One region of the Cytobacillus solani genome, then DNA from elsewhere that is predicted to be linked to it. Evidence: riboswitches for the same ligand, from Rfam matches in the RefSeq annotation. Region 1 holds a riboswitch; each other region holds the start of a gene.
The links. Region 1 has a riboswitch for S-adenosylmethionine ahead of FI644_RS05820 (cyclase family protein). Riboswitches for the same ligand answer to the same signal wherever they lie in the genome.
Positions count from the first base shown of each region.

Region 2: another riboswitch for S-adenosylmethionine. It lies ahead of FI644_RS10615 (Na+/H+ antiporter NhaC family protein); the one in region 1 lies ahead of FI644_RS05820 (cyclase family protein).
Region 3: another riboswitch for S-adenosylmethionine. It lies ahead of metK (methionine adenosyltransferase); the one in region 1 lies ahead of FI644_RS05820 (cyclase family protein).
Region 4: another riboswitch for S-adenosylmethionine. It lies ahead of FI644_RS15215 (enoyl-CoA hydratase/isomerase family protein); the one in region 1 lies ahead of FI644_RS05820 (cyclase family protein).

Region 1 covers NZ_CP041305.1:1,145,508-1,148,658, forward strand. The annotation lists gene FI644_RS05810 (ATP-binding protein) at 1-683, opposite strand, end outside; partial or broken gene FI644_RS27315 (HD-GYP domain-containing protein) at 681-1,138, opposite strand; SAM riboswitch class I at 1,308-1,407, shown strand; gene FI644_RS05820 (cyclase family protein) at 1,506-2,264, shown strand; gene FI644_RS05825 (hypothetical protein) at 2,307-2,732, opposite strand; gene FI644_RS05830 (hypothetical protein) at 2,753-3,151, opposite strand, start outside.
Region 2 covers NZ_CP041305.1:2,072,629-2,075,779, forward strand. The annotation lists gene FI644_RS10605 (FAD-binding dehydrogenase) at 1-470, shown strand, start outside; gene FI644_RS10610 (DUF4230 domain-containing protein) at 539-1,270, opposite strand; SAM riboswitch class I at 1,496-1,608, shown strand; gene FI644_RS10615 (Na+/H+ antiporter NhaC family protein) at 1,705-3,003, shown strand; gene FI644_RS10620 (PaaI family thioesterase) at 3,037-3,151, shown strand, end outside.
Region 3 covers NZ_CP041305.1:2,970,722-2,973,872, reverse strand. The annotation lists gene FI644_RS14950 (gamma carbonic anhydrase) at 1-176, shown strand, start outside; gene metK (methionine adenosyltransferase) at 395-1,594, opposite strand; SAM riboswitch class I at 1,926-2,041, opposite strand; gene FI644_RS14940 (thiol-disulfide oxidoreductase DCC family protein) at 2,135-2,509, opposite strand; gene pckA (phosphoenolpyruvate carboxykinase (ATP)) at 2,739-3,151, shown strand, end outside.
Region 4 covers NZ_CP041305.1:3,022,747-3,025,897, forward strand. The annotation lists gene FI644_RS15205 (enoyl-CoA hydratase/isomerase family protein) at 1-128, shown strand, start outside; gene FI644_RS15210 (hypothetical protein) at 194-1,015, opposite strand; SAM riboswitch class I at 1,142-1,240, shown strand; gene FI644_RS15215 (enoyl-CoA hydratase/isomerase family protein) at 1,492-2,256, shown strand; gene FI644_RS15220 (3-hydroxyacyl-CoA dehydrogenase NAD-binding domain-containing protein) at 2,270-3,112, shown strand.

The DNA of each region.
Region 1 (3,151 bases):
TTCGTAACGATAAGCCCAAGACCAGTTCCATCACCTTTTGTTGTATAAAATGGAGTAAACAGCTTATTCAGCTCAGATTGATTTATGCCACAGCCTTGATCGATAAAGCTAATCGAGATTTCATTCTTTAATTCATGCTTTAAAAGAATCTTGAACATTCCACCGTTATCCATTGAATCTAGGCCATTTTTTATAAGGTTAATACACACCTGCTTAATCTGATTTTCTACACATTCAATCAATGGAATCGACTCATCCATTTCTACTGATAACGAAATATTTTTTTCATTAGCCTGTTGTTTCGTTATCGATATCACATAGAAAATAATCTCTTTCAAACAACTCTTTTGGAATTGAGTGTTTTTTGGCTTTCCAAGCAGCAAGAGATCATTTACGATTAAATCTATCCGCTCAATTTCTTGCTCCATAATTGAAAAATACTTCTGATCCTGAACATATTTTTCTTTTTGCAGCTGTGTAAACCCTTTTAATGAAGCAAGAGGATTTCGGATTTCATGTCCAATCGAAGTTGCCATTTGACCGATAAATGCCAGCTTTTCCTTATGCCTTAATTCCTCATTTGCAGAGGTTAATGCATAAATATAAGAATTGAATCGATTTAATAAAATGTAGGTAATCACAGAAAAAATAATGATTAAAGCAATCGGGATAACCACTACCATTGAATGAATAAGTAAACCTACAATAAAATATCTGGAAATAGAAACAATCGTAACAACCCAATAGAAACATTTATTAATAAAAAGGGGCGAAAATAATATTAGGATTAATTCTGCCGCATTCCCGCTTGCATATTCGCCAGATTCACTCGAAAATAGAATGATGTCACTTAGTGCCGTAAGTATCATATAAACAAGAATGTAAATATATTTTATTGCGTGCTGTTTTTCCTTTCTAACTAATAATAAGCAACTGGAATTAATCCAAAGATGATCACATAATTCCAATAGCCTAACGGGCTATTTATCCCTGTTTCTGAATGCAGAATATACTTTGGATACAAGTAGTAGTAAAAAAAATCATATAAAACTAAGGTTATATAAAAGGTGATTAAATACATTTTAAGTGCCCGCTTCTCTTCATGAAGCAGCCAAGTATGGATATTCTGTTTTTTCATACATTTCCTCACAAAAATAGATTATATTTATTATAACCCTTAAGTGAGGAAAATCGACAAATCCCTACTTTTATCCCACATTTTTTTCTATTTCGAAAATTCTTTTTTCGTCTTGACAATTCCAATTATTAGATGTAGGGTAGGTATAAATAAATTAAATATGCAATTTTTCTTATCCAGAGAGGTGGAGGGACTGGCCCATTGATACCTCAGCAACAGACGATAATGTACTGTGCTAATTCCAGAAGCGTCATGCTTGAAGATAAGAAGAGCCGAAAGCGTGAATGCCAAACCTCTTCTTGTTTAAAGAAGGGGTTTTTTATTTTTAATAAAAGCCCCATCATCTAATTCTAATGAGGTGATCTGTATGTCAAATGAGTTAACGAAAGTATCAAACGAATTACTCCAAGCCATTCAACTATTAAAGGAAAAAGAATGGGTTGATTTAACCCATACATTCGGTCCTGGTTCACCGCATTTCTCAGCATTTGATTCAGCAGAATTCCAGACTTTATTTAATCATGATGATGGATTTTTCGCACAAAGCTTTAAATTTGCTGGACAGTACGGCACACATATTGATGCACCGATCCATTTCGTCCGGAATACGAGGTATCTAGATGAAGTAGGATTAAAAGAATTAGTTTTGCCGCTAGTTGTCATCGATCGATCAAAGGAAGCCGCTTTAAATAACGACTTTACTTTAACTGTCGATGATATTTATGGTTTTGAAGAGGTGTATGGGAAGATTGAAGAAGGGTCATTTGTTGCCCTGCGTACGGATTGGAGCAAACGCTGGCCGGATAGAGAAGCATTTGAAAACAAAGACGATGATGGTCAAAACCATGCCCCTGGCTGGTCAGTCGATGCATTGAGGTTTTTAATAGAGGAAAGAAAAATTAAAGCCATTGGCCATGAAACGTTTGACACTGATTCAAGCATAGACTATCAAAAAAACGGAAAACTCTTAGCTGAATATTACATTCTTGAACAGGATACGTATCAAATTGAATTATTAACAAACTTAGACAAAATACCTGCTAAAGGAGCAGTCATCTTCAATATTGTCCCAAAACCGGAAAAAGCCTCTGGATTTCCTGTCAGGTCTTTCGCCATCTTGCCTTAAGAGAGAATAGTAAAAGGGCAATGCTAAGGACAGCATGGCCCTTCAGGTTTTCCTATTATTCATTCGTATCATAATCGTAAATACTGCAACAATTAACATAACAAAGGTCAATACGATAATGACATTCTCCAGCCAATGCTTAGGTGCTTCATGAACATAATCAGCTTTATACCATTTACTTTCTTCTACCTCAACTGCAATCGCTATTTTCGGGGAAATGCCTTTGATTTCATAATACTTCGTGCCTTTTGGATACATATTTGATGCGTCACCAAAATATTCTCCAGTCATTTCATCCGTGCCTCTTTTTACTTTACCTATGACGTCTCCGATATCAGATACCTCTTCATCGGTTACTTCATATACATTTCCTTTCCATACAACGAAAGGATACGCCCAGCTAAGTGCTTGAACAGATAACTGACTTGTAAAAATGAAACACAATAGAAATAAGATGAGCTTTCTCAAATACATCCCCCCTCCCTTGCCTATTCCACCTCTAAAGCAAAAGCATAGAAAGCGTCCCCGTTGGATACATTTTCTTGCTTTTCATCCATCCACCATACTCCGTAGGAAAAATAATAGATTCCCTTTTGTGCAGGTGCCGTAAACTCATGATCCTTAACTAATATCTCCACTTCTTCCTTTTCCTCATTTATTTGTAAGAGATGTATACTATTTGGCTTTGGCTCATAATCCATTACAAGATTAATCTTCTCACCAGGTTTTACTTTTACTGGCGCTTTCCCTTCTAACATTTCCACTGGTCCCGCAGTATCGATGCACGAATTCCCCCAGCAGTATGTACCTAATTTTGTATCATATTTCTCATTGGCAATTTCAATGAAAACTTCTGGTGGTTTTGATGAAAGTAAATTACCGTTCGC
Region 2 (3,151 bases), 930 kb from region 1:
TTGCCAATCATTTGTCTGATCTCATTGAAGGGATGAATAAACTAACAGACGAAAATTTGCTGGATTTTGCAGAGATTGAGCGGCAAATTAAGGCAAGAGATCGAGAAATCGATAATAAATTTACGAAGGACCTGCAAATTACTGCTCTTCGAGGTGCCCGCCAATATATAGGGGATAAATTAATTCGTGTAGCAGCTCCACATAAAATCCTTGATCCTAAAAATGGCCCTTTAATTGCTGTTCGGTTAAATATCGTTAGCCGAAAAACTTTAGGGGGGCTACAAACAGATTTATCGGGTCAAGTATTGAATGATGCAGGAGAAGCCATTCCAGGGCTGTATGCGGCAGGAGAGGTTTCTGGCTTTGGCGGAGGAGGAATTCATGGCTATCGCGCATTAGAGGGGACATTTGTCGGTGGGTGTCTTTTCTCTGGGCGGGAAGCTGGCCGCGCCATTGCATCAAAAGTGTGAAAGACAAAATAAGTCTAGTAGAAGTATAAAAAATGGGTTGTGCTGTGCGCACCACCCATTTTCTATTGTTATTTAAATTCAACGCGTGCTTCATAGCCAAGCTGTTGAAAGAAATGACTTAATACCTTTACTGCACTATCCTCTGCTTTCGTTAATAATCCGATATTTTCAGCTTCTTTTATAATCTCAGTCTGTGCTTTTGCAGCAAGGTCATACCCCTCGTCCCATTTCACTTCACTTCTAAACAGGCCTTCCTCAGAGTACGTTTGTACTTTGTCCATGTTAATAGATGGATCTTGGATCAATGCCGCATGCGGAAGAGTTAGTTTAATTTCTTTGTTTTCCTCATCAATTACAAAGTTTTCATCCGTAACTGATTGCAGATCAACACCAGCAAGTACTGTTGCAGGAACAATGAGAAGTACCGTCCTTTTTGTACCGGGGAAATTCACACTGATTTCTTTATTAAATAGTTTATTATCTTCTTCTTTGATCACTGTTGTGACAACAGCCTGTGCGGTAGCTAAGGTTGCCAATTCTTGAACGCCTTCAACAATATTAATTGTTTCGCTTTGGTAGGTGCTGCCAGTAAACAATTTTAAATAGGTAAACGCACCTAAGCTGCCTATTAAAAAAACGATAATAGCAATCAATAAAACTCGTAACTTAAAAGACTTGCCAAATGAGGGAAATGGGATAGAAGATCTTTTTCTCGTTCCCATCGCTATGGATGCTGCTGCTTCTCTGCTTCCAGCAAGGATTTCCTCCTTGGCTGCGCTCGTATCTTTTATATGTGCCATATGGATCCTCCTTGTCGAATATTGAAAATGGGCTATATATTATATACATTCGTTTTCTATGAAAAGTTTCTACTTCATTATAATTTATTTCCTTCCAATTGTGTGGGAAATGAAATAAGTGGCAGTAGAATCAATTTACAGCAAAAGAAATATCCAAAAATTTACCGTTGCATGAATACAAGAAATCATGTAATCTGTTACTTATTCAAATAGATCGTTTATATCTTCTTATCCAGAGAGATGGAGGGACTGGCCCGATGATATCTCGGCAGCGGAACTGTAGGAAACTAGAGTTGCTGTGCCAAATCCAGCAAGCAAATGTGCTTGAGAGATAAGAGGAGTGTTTTATAAATTCGTTTATAAGGCCTCTTCTTGCTGTGGTGAGAAGAGGTCTTTTGTTATGTTCGAAGGAAAATTTTACGGAGGTGCACTTTATGGAACTGGGTAAAAAAGGGAACCCGTGGGCGCTGCTGCCTTTCGTGGTCTTTTTAATATTATTTATTGGAACAGGAATTGTGACGGGAGATTTTTATAAGTTTCCTGTCATTGTTGCCATTGCAATCTCTGGTGCAGTTGCATTAGTAATGAATCGAAAGGAAACGTTCAGTAATAAAGTAGATATTTTCTGCAAAGGGGCAGGAAACTTAAATGTGATGCTTATGGTTATCATTTTCCTCCTAGCAGGAGCGTTTTCAGAAGTGGCTAAGGGGATGGGGGCAGTTGATTCGACAGTAAACTTTGCGCTTTCAGTCATCCCGCAAAACCTATTAATGGTCGGAATATTTATTATTGCCTGCTTTATTTCTCTTTCGATGGGAACATCGATGGGGACGATTGTTGCACTTGCTCCAATTGGAGTTGGAATAAGTGAGCAAACAGATATTTCATTGGCGCTTTCCATGGCGGCCGTTATTGGCGGATCTATGTTTGGTGATAATCTTTCCTTTATATCTGATACAACAATTACTGCTGTTCGTTCACAAAATACACAAATGAAGGATAAATTTAAAGTGAACTTCTGGATTGTCTTACCGGCAGCCATTGTGACATGTGTCATCCTAGGCATTGTGACAATGGGAGAAAATGCCGAAATTACGCAACATTCCTATCACTTAGTAAAAATTCTTCCATATGTTTTAGTCATTATTTTTGCCTTAATTGGGATGAATGTTTTTCTTGTCTTGGCATTAGGAATTGGATTAGCAGGAGTTGTTGGATTGGCGGATGGAAGCTATCAAATGATGCCATTGGTTCAAAAGGTTGGAGAAGGAATGGCTGGAATGTATGAGATTTCCTTTCTAGCTATTTTGATAGCTGGTATGGTAGAGGTAATTAAGCATAATGGCGGGATCGACTTTTTGCTTCATATAGTAACCCGAAATATCAAATCCAAAAAGGGAGCAGAGTTTGGCATTGCTGGACTTGTCGGACTAACTGATTTATCAACTGCCAATAATACGATTTCAATTTTGATTGCGGGACCGCTTGCCAAAAATATTGCCGATCAATATGAAATTGATCCGCGAAAATCGGCTAGTCTCTTAGATATTTTCTCATGCTGTGTACAGGGGTTAATTCCGTATGGAGCACAAATCCTAGTTGCTGCAGGTGTTGCTAGTATTTCACCAGTAAGCATTCTGCCTTTCTCTTATTATCCGATTCTAATAGGAGTTTGTGGTGTAGCAGCCATACTCATTGGCTATCCAAATTTTAAAAAAGAAAAAAGCGTTTGATATGTTATACTATTCTGAAAAGGGGGTAGTATAATGGAGAAAAAAGTAGTAAATGCTGTTCAAGATATTTATCCGGATGATTTTGCTTGGTGCTATGGCTGCGGCCGTCTGAATGAGGATGGGCATCATTTTCGCACAGGCTGGCAAG
Region 3 (3,151 bases), 1.8 Mb from region 1:
TTATCGGGGCAGGGAGCCTTGTTCCTCAAGGAAAGAAAATCCCACCGAACACACTTGCGTTTGGCAGACCTGCAAAAGTGATTCGTGAATTAACACAAGAAGATATAAAGGAAATGGAACGCATAAGCAGAGAATATGCCGAAAAGGGGCATTATTACAAAGCTCTTCAAAAATAAATGGCATATAATGATTTAATATTTCCTATTTTAATTATAATTATGTATATCGTCATCAAGGGGGTTCCTATTCTCTTTTTTTCGACTGGATTTTCCTATATTTGGATATTCCAGGTTCCATTCTATATTCTGCATCCTTTTCAACCTTTATTTGATATTTCAGGTTTCAAAACACACAAAAAAACAGGAACCGCAAAATGCAGTTCCTGTTTTCTATATTATTTTGTTGCTTCTGCTCGTAAAGCTTCTGCTTTATCCGTACGTTCCCAAGGAAGGTCCACATCTGTACGGCCAAAGTGGCCATATGCAGCTGTTTGCTTATAAATAGGGCGACGTAGGTTAAGCATATTGATAATACCAGCTGGACGAAGGTCAAAATGTTTGCGAACAAGATCAACCAATACATCCTCGCTAACTTTTCCAGTACCAAATGTATCGACAGAAATGGAAACTGGCTGCGCAACGCCAATTGCATAAGCTAGCTGAACTTCTACTTTATCTGCTAATTCTGCGGCTACAATATTTTTCGCCACATAACGCGCAGCATAAGCAGCTGAACGGTCAACCTTTGTAGGATCCTTACCAGAGAATGCACCACCGCCATGGCGAGCATATCCGCCGTAAGTATCAACAATAATTTTACGACCAGTTAAACCAGCATCCCCTTGAGGTCCGCCAATAACGAAACGGCCTGTTGGGTTAATAAAATACTTTGTATTTTCATCAATTAGCTCTTTCGGAACAACGGGGTTAATCACATGCTCCTTCAGATTACGTTGAATTTGCTCAAGGCTAATCTCAGGGTGGTGCTGAGTTGAAATAACAATCGTATCAATACGAACAGGTTTGTTATTTTCATCATATTCTACTGTTACTTGCGTTTTACCATCTGGACGGAGGTACGGAAGAATATCTTCTTTACGCACTTCTGTTAAACGACGGGATAATTTATGTGCTAATGAAATTGGCAGCGGCATAAGCTCTTTTGTTTCGTTACAAGCATAACCAAACATCAAGCCTTGATCTCCTGCACCGATTGCTTCGATTTCTTCATCACTCATTGAACCTTCACGTGCTTCAAGTGCTTGGTCAACACCCATCGCAATATCCGCAGATTGCTCATCAATCGATGTTAATACCGCACAAGTTTCCGCATCGAAACCGTATTTTGCACGTGTATAGCCAATCTCTTTCACCGTTTCACGTACAATCTTCGGAATATCTACATACGTAGAAGTAGTAATTTCACCAGCTACCAGAACGAGACCTGTTGTTACAGAAGTTTCTGCAGCAACACGTGCATTCGCATCCTTTGCTAAAATGGCATCCAAAATCGCATCAGAAATTTGATCACAAATTTTATCCGGATGGCCTTCAGTAACTGATTCAGAAGTAAACAAACGACGCTTTGTTGACATCTGGATTCCTCCTTATTTATATAATAGGCAAGATTACTTAGCAGAAAGCAACCTTAGGTTGATACGGAACTCATTCCCTAAGTAGTATGAAATAAACAGGGAGTTTTTATTAATATGCCCCTTTAACACTTAAACACAGTCATATTAAAAAACTCAAAAAACCAAAAGCCGTCCATCAAATTTGCATTATAAAAACTTTGCTTATCGCCAAGTTGTTATGGCGAAAGCCTTCGTTTTTATTATACTTTAATCCATAATTAAAAGTTCATAAAGTACAAAAAAACCTTTTCATATGTGAAAAGGTTGAAAACAAATCGATTCGCGCCTTTCACTCTTATCGTTCAAGGCCCTAAGTCCTTGCGTCAGGTTAGCACCTTTGCTAAAAAAAATCTTTAACAGGTTGCTGGGCTTCATTGGGCCTGTCCCTCCGCCAGCTCGGGATAAGAGAGTATCCGTTCAAGGTAAAATCATAACGTATAAAATGAATTCATGTCAATAACTATCTGTATAAAATTCTTGTTTTTTCATTAATAACCTATACTATAATGAACAACTTCCATCTTCACATTTTCCTTTTAAAAATTTGTGGCGATTTTTTGCAATCCATTGATACACTGGATTTCCAATTAAATAGGAAAATGGGATATATAAAAAAGCTCCTAAAAGGTAGAACATAGGGAGACGAAGAAACAAATATCTTATTGCGTAAAAGCCTTTTAACACATGACCATTGGATGTAATAATATGAAGTTCTTTTCGCAAACTAGCTTTATCAAACGAAAGTGGATGTTCATTTTTTTCATATTCCTGTAATGAAACCCATTCGATTTGACGAAACCAGTCAAGCTTACAAAAAATTCGCTTAGATTCCTTGCATAACGAGCATGTTCCATCGTATAATGCAGTCGATTTCATAAGATCATCCCATTTATGTTTTGTTATTACGATTTTAACATATATGGAAGGAGTTCTTCCTGTTTTTTCAAGTGTCCTTCTTACATTGGCTTAAAACCAATTGTGACATTTTTATTAATTTAAAGAAAAATTTCTTAATAGTATAGATTAATCATCTAAATGTGTTATACTAATTAGGAGATGTAATCACTTTCAAAAATAATCCTGGATAAAGGAAGGTATTCATCAGATGAATTCTGTTAGCATTCCAAATAAATTGATTGATTTACTAAAAGGTAATAATATTCAAATTCAATTGTCTGTCCCTCAGCTTGTTGAAAAGGTATTGAACCGTAATGAAGGATCACTGACATCAACTGGAGCTGTTGCTGCAACAACTGGCAAATATACAGGCCGTTCGCCTAAAGATAAGTATATTGTGAAAGAAGCTTCAACATTAGATACAGTTGATTGGGGAAGTGTGAACCAGCCAATTTCTGAAGAAGTATTCTCTAATTTATATAATAAAGTGTTAAGCTACTTACAAGAAAAAGACGAAGTGTTTGTTTTTAAAGGATTTGCAGGCGCTGATAAAAAACATAGACTGCCAATCCAAGTCATTAACGAGTACGCTTGGCATAACTTATTTGCACATCAGCTATT
Region 4 (3,151 bases), 1.9 Mb from region 1:
TGAATAGTGTACCAGAATTATGGAAGGGGACGACGCCTTTTGTAGATAATTATGATTTTCCGGAAGGAGTAGCTGCGTTTGTTGAAAAACGAATCCCACGTTTTTCTCGACGCTCAATTTCAAATTAAAGGATTTTACAATCTTCCCCTGCTCAGTTTTATGTCGAATGCTACACCTGTTTTTTTAAGGAAGCTCATCTTCTTAGAGGGCTTCCTTTCTCTATTTTGATAACTGAAATATTGATTGCGTATAGTTCAATATTCATATGGTCAAGAAAATGTTGATAAATTTCCATTTGCAGAGCTGTTAATTTCTCAAGAATATTATTATGAATAGGAAAACTAATGGATACGTTTAAATTTAGTGTTGGGAGTCCTTGTAAATGGATTGAAACGGATTCGTAATTCACAAATTCTTTAAAGTTAACACAAATATATTCAACAAGTTGCTTAAAAACCTTTTTATGGATTTTAATAGTTCCATGATGAAAATCAGGATAAACGATTGTTGTTTCTCCAATTCTTTCTTCCTTAGTTGAAAAAACCTCCATTCCTTTATAAATTAATTTCTTAAAGAAATTTTGATCAACTTGCTTATATGGTATAGGTATCACATGCTTTCCCTCTGTCTTTCTTACATATTGTGCTATTTTTATTTCACTAGATGAACGTATGTTTTCAACATAATAATAATGTTTAATTTCACTTAACTCCAAGCGTTTGGCTATTAAATTTGCCATCTTATCTGAAGTTCCAATGATTAGGATTTTGCCGATAAAATGACTATGAATGGCTTGTTGAACCTCTTTCTTATGCTGATCATCAAAAAAAGTAGCTCTTTTTACTGCTGAAATATAATTCTTTTCGAATTTCGCAGATGAACCAGCAATCTTTTGCCCATTCAATATTAAGAGGCCATCATCAATGATTGCTGGGATTCTTTTTTTGTACGCAAAAGATAAGGCACTGGTACTTTTCCCTGTCCCACTTGACCCACTTAATGCATAAACTTCCATAATGTTCACTCCCTGATTTATATTTGTTTACGGTGAATAGTTTAAATAAATTGAAAGTAGTTGACATTCTCTTTTACTCATTATAAAGTAAGGGACAAGTTTAATAAATTGAATATTTTAAATATTTTCTTATCAAGAGAGGTTGAGGGACTGGCCCAATGACACCTCGGCAACGGACTTATTGTACCGTGCCAAATCCAGCAAGCATCGCTTGAGAGATAAGAAGAGGTGTTACTAGTAGTTTTTCCCTCTTCTTTGCAATGAAGGGGGTTTTTTTATTGTTTCTTCTGAATAACAAGTGTGTCAAATAGAAACAAAGTTGTGTCATTTGGAAACAGTTATTGCAAACATTTAAATATTGATAATGGGGATAGATGATTTAATTTCACTTTATTTTAGATAAATAAACGTTTAGTTTTTGGCACGATAATTGCAAGTTTAAATTTGAAGGTCAAGAAAAATTAGGAGTGATGAATATGGGAAAAGTCAGGTATGAAAAGAAAGATAATATTGGGATTATTACTATCGATTCCCCCCCTGTGAATTCCTTAGATCGTGATGTTTTTAATGATTTAGAAGAAGTTGTTCTGCAAATTGGAGATTGTGTGAGAGTTGTTATTATCGAAGGTGCTGGCACAAAAGCATTTGTAGCTGGTGCGGATATTAAAGAATTTCCTGGATTAACATCAGAAGCAGGGGAAGCACTTTGTTTGAGGGGGCAGGCAGTATTTAATCGAATAGCTAATCTTACACAACCTGTGATTGCTGCCATTGATGGATTCACATTAGGTGGAGGTCTAGAGCTTGCGCTTGCTTGTGATATTCGTATTGCTTCTAATCACTCACAATTTGGTCTCCCAGAAGTAAAGCTTGGAATTATTCCTGGGTATGGAGGTACACAAAGACTGCCACGGCTGATTGGACAAGGAATGGCGAAGAGGTTAATTTTTTCTGGTGAGTTCATTTCTGCTGAAACAGCTTATAATTACGGCCTCATTGAGGAGGTAACAGAGGACAATGTATTATCTAAAGCGATTGAGCTAGCAAATATTATCGCTTCAAGAGGACCTATCGCTGTACAAAAGGCGAAGGAAGCAATCAATATGGGAGCGGAAGTGTCTTTAAATGAAGGTCAACAACTAGAAGCGAAATTATTTGGAGATATATGTTTAACAGATGATAAGGAAGAAGGCGTAGTTGCATTTTTGAAAAAAAGAGAGCCATCATTTACAGGAAATTAAGGAGGAGAATCATATGAAAACAATAGGTGTAATTGGCTTTGGAACAATGGGATCGGGTATTTCTCAAGTATGTGTTGAGGCTGGGTACGAAGTAATTGCAATAGAACAGGAAAAGGCATATTTTGATCGAGGCTTAAAACAAATAGGTAAAAATTGGAACAGAGCTATTGAAAAAGGAAGAGCCAATAAAGAAACAATAGATGGATACGAACAATTATTAAGTACTTCTACTGAGTGGGAAAGCATTGCAGAAGCTGATTTCATCATTGAAGCAGTAAGTGAAGACATGGAGCTAAAAAAGGAAATCTTCAGGAGAATTGATCAAATAGTTAATGAGAAAGCAATTATTGTAAGTAATACATCTGGATTGAGTATTACAGAAATTGCAAGTGTAATGAAAGATCCTGGTAGAGTAATGGGATTCCACTTTTTTAATCCAGTACCAGTAATGAAATTGGTAGAACTCATAAAAGGATATGATACAACTGAAGAAACCTATCAAAGGTCAAAAGAGCTGGTGGAATCCCTTGGGAAGGAGGCTGTTGCTGTCAAGGAATCACCATTGTTCGCAGTTAATCGTATTTTGGTCCCTATGATTAATGAGGCAATTTTTGTGTTACAGGAAGGTGTAGCTAGTGCTGATGATATTGATAAAGGGATGAGGCTAGGTGCGAACCATCCAATCGGGCCGCTTGCCCTAGCCGATTTAATTGGGTTAGATACTTTATTATTTGTTCAGGATTCATTATATGAAGAAACACAGGATTCAAAATATCGAGCAGCGCCGCTACTTAGAAAATTAGTTCGAGCGGGGCATTTAGGTAGAAAAACGGGAAAAGGATTTTATGAATATTAAGAGTTTGATAATGGTAGAGGTAGATTAAAAGTTGAGTAT